DNA from 2 places in the Bilifractor sp. LCP21S3_F8 genome. Region 1 is predicted to be linked to the other one. Evidence: riboswitches for the same ligand, from Rfam matches in the RefSeq annotation. Region 1 holds a riboswitch; the other holds the start of a gene.

The links. Region 1 has a riboswitch for cobalamin ahead of nikB (nickel ABC transporter permease). Riboswitches for the same ligand answer to the same signal wherever they lie in the genome.
Region 2: linked by a shared signal. The riboswitch ahead of ACTQ3A_RS05585 (FecCD family ABC transporter permease) and the one ahead of nikB (nickel ABC transporter permease) in region 1 are both predicted to bind cobalamin.

Annotation. Positions count from the first base shown of each region.
Region 1 covers NZ_JBQKIK010000010.1:77,444-82,761, forward strand. Annotated here, with positions in the region: gene ACTQ3A_RS06740 (ABC transporter substrate-binding protein) at 1-910, opposite strand, end outside; gene ACTQ3A_RS06745 (ABC transporter permease) at 892-1,767, opposite strand; gene nikB (nickel ABC transporter permease) at 1,764-2,705, opposite strand; cobalamin riboswitch at 2,835-3,035, opposite strand; gene ACTQ3A_RS06755 (diguanylate cyclase) at 3,103-4,290, shown strand; gene ACTQ3A_RS06760 (ATP-binding protein) at 4,345-5,318, opposite strand, start outside.
Region 2 covers NZ_JBQKIK010000008.1:20,349-25,666, forward strand. Annotated here, with positions in the region: gene ACTQ3A_RS05580 (EAL domain-containing protein) at 1-2,930, shown strand, start outside; cobalamin riboswitch at 3,043-3,228, shown strand; gene ACTQ3A_RS05585 (FecCD family ABC transporter permease) at 3,386-4,438, shown strand; gene ACTQ3A_RS05590 (ABC transporter ATP-binding protein) at 4,439-5,318, shown strand, end outside.

The DNA.
Region 1 (5,318 bases):
GAAGCAACAGACGGATTCGTGCGCCAGTCGTATTAAGAGCCTGGTATGTACTGTCATTCGCGAAGGTATCAATATCGGTAGAAGCCACTCTCTGCACAATATCCTGCTCGCCCGACTGCAGAGCCAGTCCCCTTGTGCTGTCATCTTCAATGCAGGTTATCGTAATAGAATCGATATCGGATGCTCCGTTCCAGTACCCATCGTATTTCACTTCGTCAATTTTTTCATTCACTGTAAAATCCTTCACCATGAACGGACCGGTTCCGATCGGCTTATTTGCGTAATCCTGATCATCTCCAACCTTAATAATGGAGTAGAGTGGTTCCGATAAATTTGCCAGGAAAGCGCCAAACGGTTCCGTGGTCTTGATGGTCAGATTCTGTCCGTCTGCCTCAATGGTATCTATTTTTGCTGCGGTTACCGCTCTCTCCTGCACCTGCATCGCCCTCTCCAGAGAAGCCTTGCAGGCAGCTGCATCCACCGGCGTTCCATCCTGGAAGGTCACACCGTCACGGATATGGAAAACCCATGTCTTATCATCTGTCTGTTTCCAACTGTCCGCAAGAAGGGGCTGAAGCTCATAATTTTTATCGACAGTTACCAGCGTTTCGGTAATTCCGGCACGGCAGGTTGTCCACCCGTCATATTCTGTCGCGGGATCCAGACTGGTTCCAAACCAGTAAAGAGCTGCGTTCAGGTGTTTCTCTCCTGCTGTGGATGCATTGTCACCGGCTCCGGAAGTAACTGTGGTTCCGGTTTCCTTCGATGTGGACGAAGCCGCTACAGATGCAGCGTTCTGTGAAGCGGATGAACCCTGAGAAGTTCCGGCTGCAGAGGAGCCGCATCCGGCAAAAAGTGTACATGCCATAACAGCCGCACAGGTAAATGCAATCAATTTGTTTCGAGCCATTTTTTAAATCTCCTGCCTTTCTTTTTTTGTTTTTCAAAACGAGGATCTAATATATCTCTAAGGCTGTCGCCTAAAAGATTGAACACAATGACATGGATGACAATCACCATGCCGGGCCAGAAAATCAGCCATGGGGCAGACTGTATAAACTTCCTTCCTTCACTGAGCATAAAGCCCCATTCCGGAACAGGTGGCTGGGAAGACAGTCCCAATAAGGACAGCCCACTTAGGGTAAGCAGATTAGAGCCGATATCCTGTGTAATATTGACCAGAAGGTACGGAACTACGTTTGGCAGAATGAGATGAAAAATCATATCTTTTTTCTTCAATCCACCCAGCCTGCCTTCCTCTACATAATGGTTTTCCTTTTCAGAAAGCACCAAGGCTCTGGAAACCCGGAAATTTTCAGTCCAACCAACCAGCGCCATGGCTAGCACAGTGTGCCACAGGCCAGGACCAAGAACCGTAACCAGTGCAATGACAAAAACCATGGAAGGAACCGCCATCACAATATCCGTTGCTCTGGACAGGATGTTATCCAGCCATCCTCCCGCAAAGCCTGCTGTGACCCCAAGCAGGATGCCAAGAACTGAAACAATTGCCACAACCAGAAAGACAATTAACAGAGAAGTCCTTCCTCCCCAGATAAGTCTGGACAGAATGCAGCGTCCAAGCTGATCTGTTCCCAGCGGAAACTCCCTGCTGTGAGAAATCATGGAAGCAGCATAATCATTGGCAATCGGATCATGCGGCGCAATCCATGGAGCAAAAATCGGTATCAAAATCAACAAAACAGCAAGAAGGAAGAGGATGACGAACTGCGGACTGCTGAGTGCTCTTTTTATATAATATTTCATCCTTTCCTTCCTCCCAGCCGGATCCTTGGGTCCAAAAACTGATACGACAGATCCACGACCAGGTTGACCGTTACATAGATGATTGCCATCCAGAGAACATAACCCTGGATAATCGGATAGTCTTTCACAGATATCGCATCCACAGCCATCTTTCCAATTCCCTTCCATTCAAAGATCGTTTCCACAATCGTTGCTCCCCCAAGAAGAGATCCGATTGACATGCCAAACATCGTAATCACAGAAAGCAGCGAGTTCGGCAGGATCTGGTGCCAGATAACATGCCATTTGGAAAGTCCCCTTGCCAACCCTCCATTCAGATAATCCTTGTTCAATTCTTCCAATGCACTGCCACGCAGTCTTCTCACATAGAGAGAAACCATCCAGAAAGAGAGTGTCGCTGTCGGAAGAATCAGATGTTTCAGATCTCCCGATCCCAATATCGGAAGAGCTTTCAGCTTTACTCCGAAAAAATACATCAGCAGTGTACCGACCCAAAAGCTGGGCATACTCACCCCCAGAAAGGAGATGAAGCGCAGAAGATAGTCAATCCATTTATTCTGAAAGACGGCGCACAGGATCCCCAGAGGCACTGCGATCAGTATCGTCAGTATAACCGTAGAGACCGTCAGAATAACCGTATTCGGAAGACGGCTGGTCAGTTCACTCCAGACAGATGTTTTGTAGTAATATGATGTTCCGAGATCACCATGCACAGCACGATTCAGCCATCGCCCATACTGAATCGGAAACGGATCATTCAGGCCCATCTCTTCTTTGGTTTCCTCGACCATTTGTTTGTCCGGCTTTGCTCCAAGTCTGTCATAATAAAGAGTCACCGGATCAGAAGGTGAAAGATACGTAAGACCAAAGGTAAACAGAGAGAGAAAGAACATTATCGGAATGACAAAAAGAATTCTTCCAATCAGGTATTTTTTCATGACACCCCTCTTTTCAGGCAAAAGAAAAAGACCGTTTCCGTGAAACGATCTCTGACATTTAAACACGCAAAAGATTCTGCCTCCAGGAGCAGAAATAATTTGCCGTCATTAAGTCATACATCGTGACCACACTGACATTTTTTACAAGCAGGTCTCCTGACTTATGGCTTCCTGCGGCACGCTTCCTTCCCATCCATAAAGACAGTGGATAACCAGCGGACGCATCCAATTACAGTTGCGAGACAGTACAGGTCTTTCACCTGTTTCCCTATTATCAGAAATCCCGATCTAACGATATGGCATTTCTGCACTTGTAAAAGATATTTAATTAAACTTGTTTTACTATAGTAACACCATTTTATATTTTTGCAAGAGAAATTATTAAATCCGGATTTAAATGTGCTTCTTCCGGATTTCTGCTTCTTTCAGATGGCTGGCGCCGTTTCATCATATCCGCCTGGAGCACCGGAATCATGCAGTACATGAAGGAGCGCGGCGGATTCTCACTTTCCGAATCAACTACCGGGCGTACCTGGCCTGGCAGGTCGAGGACAGCATATATGTCGATGACCGAAACGAACGTTTTTCCGCGATGGTCTCCTCGCTGGATCCTTCCCTGTCTCTCCCGGAACTGATGCAGCGCATCGCGGACTCTTATGCCTCAATGGACCTCGACGGTGCCTACATCGTTCTCGACGATCGGATCGGAAGCGGGGAATTAGAGGAAGGCTGTTTTACCACGGAACACCTGAATCTCATCGAAGCCAGAGAAAGTGCCCCGGAAGACCAAAACGAACCAGTGCAGTTGCGGTCGGACTGTGCGGACAGAGAACGTGTCCTGGAAGTGCAGAACGAACCGGGCATGCGGCCCATCCGGTTCAAAAATATAGCTGCTCTGAACAAGCACCTTGACGCGATCCGGGAAGGATCCTATACCCTTGTATTGCCGCTTCATATCCGAAGCCTCTGCGCAGGTTTCGTCATTCTCCGCAATCCTCGTTTTATCATAAAAGAATGGCGTTTTTATGAATTTCAGGATATCGTGCTCCATGCACTCACCGAATGGGATACAAACCGAAAGCTGGTGAACTCCCTCTCCACCCTCCGCGAGATTTATTACCGTGATCTGCTGACCGGTCTGTACTCCAAGAACGCCTTTGAACCGCGCTTTCTTCCATGGCTCTCAGGCGAGCTTGACAAAGGCAGGTTCATTGCAATATTCTTCCTGGATATTGACGGCTTCAAAGAAATCAACGACACCAGGGGACACGCCTACGGTGATCACATTCTTCAGGTGACCGCATCCGCTATTCTGCGCGCCGTCCCGCCGGACAATTTCACGTACCGATACGGCGGCGACGAATTTGTGGCGATCATCTCCTGTCAGAACGAGGAAACCATCGCACAAAGCCGCAGGCGTATTCTTGAGTTTCTGGCGCAGGATCAGATTTCTGCCAGCATCGGCACCAGCTACCCGGTCCTGGACTGCCCGCCAGACCAGCTTTATTCACGCATCGAAGAATATATTCACGATGCCGACGAGGACATGTACCGCTGCAAAAAGATTCATCACGCGGCACGGTAAACGCCTCCCCTGACAGATCATCCTTTGACAACCGATCGACAGCATTTTCACCGTTTAATCTTCATGGTTTTCACCATGACCGGGTATGCTCTTTCCTTCCCGAAGACAAATCCGAGCCGTTGGGGACTTAATGTTTCCGTCTCGATATATTATACCAGATTGAATCATTGGATTGATGATCTCTTTAAGAAAGCGAGTTCTTTGCGAAAAGCCGACGTGAGCCTGAAGTTCTTTGACCGGCTTGGGGCCCTCCTCTCTTAATAATCGAATAACTTTTTCTGTATCGGGCATCTGTTCTTCAACCCACGCCTGCACCATAGGTTCATAAAGTCTGTCAAACAAACGTAGATCCAGAAACCCAGGATAGATGGAAACAACAGGCTGAAGACGATCCTCACTGTCACGATAACTATCTATCATCGTCTGAAAGCCGGTTCCGCCACGCTCCATTAAATTAGCCACATCCAAGCATGCCGCAATAATCGAATTTCTTCGGATCGACGGGATCGTCCCTGCCGGATAGGCCTCGTAGCTTTTCGGAAGCAGCCATGAACCTGGAGACACAATATCAAGCCTGTCACTGTAAATATCCACATCAATCTGTGTTCCTGCTATAGAATAATCTCTGTGCGCAATCGCATTGACCATTGCTTCTCTGACAGCTTCTTTTGGGTACGACCGGATCTCCTCTCTTCCCCCGTTTTCCGTCTTTCTCCAACCTGTTTTTGTATTTCTTTCAATGAAGTTTAACGCACTTCTGAGCACGTGTGATAGAGAACCTTTGAACCTGTCGCTGTCAAGAACAGTGCCGGTTTTCGTCTTTCCACGCCACAGACGGCAACTCACCAGAGTATCATCCCCGATATAATCATCCTTAAACATCAGGAAACCAGATTTTGCAAATCCATTCTTTGTGACGATCTCCTCATTCTGCAGTTCCTTTAAGGTCGGAGCAGACTTGTCTTGACGAAATTCTCTGCACAAGTCAATATACTCAGTCCATCCCTCTTCCTCATACAGAACATCAC
Region 2 (5,318 bases), on a different contig from region 1:
AAAATGATGCGTACCGGAGGGAGCTGAGAAGTGCAGGTACGCAGAGTATGGAGGAGGCGAATGCCTACCTCAGCGATGAGGGATCTCCAGTGAGAGACAGGTTTGTCCAGCTTTTGCAGAGAGCATTGAAGTCACATGCGGAAGAGAGCATGGTGTACGCGGACAACGGCCAGTATATGAAGGTAAATGTCCGGTGGATTGCGGGAGATGCGCGGCGCTGGGTCGGGGTGGCACATATCTACAATATCAGCAATAATGCCTCACTGCAATTTGCGAAAACCCTTGACCATACGCTGCGGAACATCTTCCAGCTGTACGAGGGATTTTATCTGATTGATCGTGGATCAGAAGAGGTGAAAATTCTCCGGTCCAGCCATCCGGAGATAAAATCTCGGGATGGCTTTTCTTCGATAACAGCGTTTGTCCGGTACTTCAGGGATGAATTGATCTATCCGGACGACAGAGATCGTTTTCTTGCTTTTGTTCAGGCTGAGAATGCTGAGACGGAAGGTGGAAGTACAGATAAGGGGATCAGGGCAGAGATACTGCGTGTGCGGACCGCTGACGGGACATACAGGTGGGCGGTGTTTGAAGCGCTGGTGCTCTATAAGAGTAATGCAAAAAATCTTCTTCTCTGTGAGCGGGAGGATATATGGGAGAGGAAAAGAGATAGGGATGCTCTTCTTCCTGAATTTTGTCAGTCGTTCGGAGTGCCGGGATACGGCACAGATCCGACGGAGGAGGTGAAGGATGGGGATCTGTTCCGGACACTCTGCGATGCATCTCCTTATGAATTCTTCTGGATGGACAGACAGAGAAAGCTTTTGGGCGCAAGCAGAGAATTTGTCAGGAGAATCGGGCTTTCCGACGAGAAGGACTATCTTGGCAAGACAGAATCAGAACTGGGATGGCATATCGATTCTGCCGCAGCGGAGCTGGAGGAGAAAAAAGTTCTGGAGATGGGCGTCAGGTCGACATCGGCCAATGAGCTGGTACTGACCGGAGGCAGACTCGACGGAATCGAGATTACCCGTGTTCCCTGGTACCATGAAAAGGAAATCGTGGGAATGATGGGAATGATCAGCGGTGATCGGGCAGAGGACAGAAAGAAGGAGGTGCGCCTGGGATTTGTCGACCGCGACACAGAGCTATTGAGTTTTCGCGGCGCGATAGAAGCCGGATTGATATATGCGGATCAGTATCGGCTGAAAAAAATCGATTATACAGGACTTTTAATTGATGTTGCCGCATATGCCGAGGCGATGCGGGAAAGCACCGAGAAGGCAAAGGTGATTCTGACCGAAATATCTGCGACACTGAAAAAACTGATGAATCCGGAATGGGCGATCGCGCGGATCGGGCTGTGCTGTTTTCTGTGCTTCTGCCGCAGGGATCATGCCGGAGATGTTGAAGAGAAGATTGACAGGGTATCCGGAATGCTTCCGACGCTTTGGAGAAAGCTCGGAATTCAGGCTGATCCCGTTCTGGCGCATGCGATTGTCTACGGGTCGGAGGTAACGAGCCTGGACGAGATGTTCATGCTGCTGATCCGGAGGATCAGCAGCACGGAGAAGGCGGCTCATGGGGAGAGCCCATATGTCGGGGATTACATTGACCTGAGACGTGAGGTGTTCGACAGCCTGACGGAACATGTCATTGTCAGTGATCCCAGAACATACGAGCTTGTATATATGAATCGTTCTGCCCGAAGGGATTTTGGAATAAAACCGGATGGCAGCCTGAACGGGTGCCGCTGTTATGAGGTGCTGGAAGGTCAGGATGTTCCCTGCGGCGACTGTCCGAATCTGTTGCTGCGGAAGGATTGTGCGTATGAGGCATCACACCTGAACCGGAGAAGGGGAGCAAAAGTACTGATTCGTTCTGCTCTGACAACATGGGAGAACCGGACGCTGAGGCTGACGGTCGAATTTGATATCAACAAGTATCTGCATGCAATAGCAAGGGATCACGAGCTGATCTATCAGGAGATGCGGGCAAATGAGGCAATTTCTCTTGGTATGGCGGAAGAGGATCCCGGAACAGGAATTGAGAAGACGATTGCATGTATCTCTGAAAATATGAGACCGGAGCGCTTCCTGATCTTTGAGGAACGTGATGACAATACAGTTAGTGCCACCTATGAATGGACGGCACCCGGTGTCTTCTCTCTGAAGGAGGAACTCCAGAGCATTCCTCTCTCGGAATTGCGGGCGCTATATATGCGGTTTGCGACAGAACATGTGGTGATGGTCAGTGATATGGATGCCTTTCAGAAGGAAAATCCCGATTTTTCCATGCGAATCCATGATGTTCGGAGCTTTATCTCCGGGCAGCTGAAGATCTTGAATCAGACAGAGGGCTTTACGATGGTTATCAATCCGGCGGCGGACACCTTCCGTAACACCAGCGTGCTGCTTTCCACGCTGACGGATTTCATAGCAATTATGATTCGAAACAGGAACAGCGTGCATCAGCTGGAGAAACAAAGCATGATTGACCAGATGACAGGTGCCGGAAACCGGAGGGCTCTTGAGCGGCAGATCCGCGAGTGGAAGGGTGACGGTCTGCTTGGAGTGATTTCCGTTGACCTGAACGGACTGAAGAACACAAACGATACGGCGGGACATCATGCCGGCGATGTGCTGATTTGCGAAACAGCCCGGGTTCTTCAGGAATGCGCAGGTGAAAAGTATGTGTTTCGCACGGGCGGGGATGAATTTATCGTTCTGACAGAAGATCTGGAGGAGAGAGATATCAGCCTGCTGATACGGCATATGCGTGAGAATGCAGAAAATAATGGAATCAGTATGGCAATTGGGTTTGCGGCATGCCGGGGGAAGGTTACGGACTTTGACGCGCTGCTCACCAGGGCGGATTTCAATATGTATAAGGATAAGGGACACAGTTTCCGCAGAAGAAGGGATGATTGAAGGACTGAAGGAAGTCTTATATCCGCAGTGCGGTATATTTGACACTTTTCAGCCGGTATCGTATAATCGTTGCAGATAATTGAAGAGGGGGCCTTTCAGTGCATCTGGTCTTCTTTGCCTGCCTGGCAGCAGGAGTGCAGAAGATCTGTATGAGAATAGAGAATCAGGTGAAATTCCTGAGCGATCCGGTCACTGTGAGCAGCGAACCATTCCGTTATGTCATTGTGTCCTAGAGCATGAGAAGACAGGAACCGGTGCTTGAGCTGTCAGCCAGGAGAACTGCTGAGAGGTTTTGTAGATATGCTTCCGAAGAAAGCAGATTCTGATGGCTTGGGTGTTTTGCCGGATTTCCGGCGGAACCGATTAATACAGGTTATTTTTTCAGGACGAATGCTTCGGCATTCGTCCCTTTTCATGTATAAGATCATTGAAGTTGAAAGGCATACTTGCGAATGATGAGTGACAATGAAATCAGCAGCTATCACGCTGAGAATCTGAAAAGGAGAATGCGATACACAGCGGTCTTTGCCGTTCTGGCAGCTGCGTTTCTGATCGTGACCGTGGTCAATATCAATACCGGCAATGTCGATATTCCGATTAATAAAATTTTGAGAGCTGTTTTTCTCCGAATCGGCTCAAGGGATGATATGAATATCATCTGGAAGATCCGTCTGCCGCGGATTCTGATGGCGGCTATTCTCGGAGGAGCGCTCTCTCTGTCCGGATTTCTGCTGCAGACATTTTTTGAGAATCCAATCGCGGGTCCTTTTGTGCTCGGAATATCTTCCGGCGCAAAACTGATTGTCGCGTTTCTCATGATTCTTGTGGTGGCCAGGCACGGAGCGGTGTCCTCCTGGGCCATGATCCTTGCCGCGTTCGCGGGGTCTCTTGTGTCAACCGGCTTTATCCTGCTGGTCTCCCGGAGCGTGCGGAATATGTCGGCGTTGCTGGTTGCCGGAATCATGATCGGGTATATCTGTACTGCGCTGACGAATCTTCTCGTTACATTTGCCAGTGATTCGGATATCGCCAACCTTCACAACTGGTCTCAGGGAAGCTTCTCTGGTATGACCTGGGACAATGTCCTGGTGGGCGGAATCATCATCGGAGCTGCGTCTGTCCTGGTATTCCTGCTCGCGAAGCCGATCGGTGCCTTTCAGCTTGGTGAGGCCTACGCGCAGAGCATGGGAGTTAATGTAAAGCAGTTCCGTGTGGCCCTCATCCTGCTGTCCAGCATCCTCTCTGCAACGGTGACGGCATTTGCCGGTCCGATTTCTTTCGTGGGAATCGCGGTGCCCTTCCTGATCAAGCGTGCGCTGAATACGGCAAATCCGGTCGTGGTCATCCCGGCCACTTTCCTTGGAGGCGCCGTCTTCTGCATGATCTGTGATCTGATCGCAAGGGTCGCATTTGCGCCGACTGAACTGGAAATCAGCACGGTGACCTCGATTTTCGGAGCACCGGTCGTGATCTTTATGCTGATACGGCGGCAGAAGGGAAGAAGATAAATGGAGAAGGTACAGAGCGAGGAAAAATATTATCTCCACCTGGAGGGTCTGTCGGTCGGGTATAACGGGAAGCCGGTGATCCGCGATATTGAGATCGGAATCCGGCGCGGTGAGATTGTTACACTGATCGGACCGAACGGCGCGGGAAAATCTACAATATTGAAAAGCATCACGAGACAGCTTTCTCTTGTGGAGGGAGAGGTTGTTTTTGATCTGAAGAATTTGTCGGATTATTCGTTCCGAGAATTGTCTTCGCGTATGGCTGTTGTTCTGACGGACCGTCTGCATCCGGAGCTTATGACCTGCCACGATGTGGTCGCGACCGGAAGATATCCATATACGGGGCGGTTGGGACGGCTGACGGAAGAGGATGAACGGAAGGTAGATGATGCGATGAAGGCGGTTCAGGCGCAGGAGATTGGCAACCGCGACTTTAACGCGATCAGTGACGGGCAGAAGCAGCGGGTGCTGCTCGCGAGGGCGATCTGCCAGGAACCGGATATCATCATCCTGGATGAGCCGACGAGCTTCCTGGATATCAAGCATAAGCTGAAGCTTCTGTCGATTCTCCGGGATATGGCGAAGCAGAAGAATATAACAGTTGTGATGTCGCTGCATGAGATCGATCTGGCGATGAAGATTTCTGACCGGATAATCTGCGTTCACGGCGATAAGATCTTCCGGAGCGGAACGCCGGAGAGCATTTTTCACGAGGACACGATCCGTGAGCTGTATGAAATTGACAACGGCTTTTTTGATCCGATGTTCGGAAGTATCGAGCTTCCGAAGGTCGAGGGAAATCCGGAAGTACTGGTACTGTCATCCTGTGGAACGGGGATACCGGTGTACCGCAGGCTGCAGAAAGAGAAAACGCCTTTTG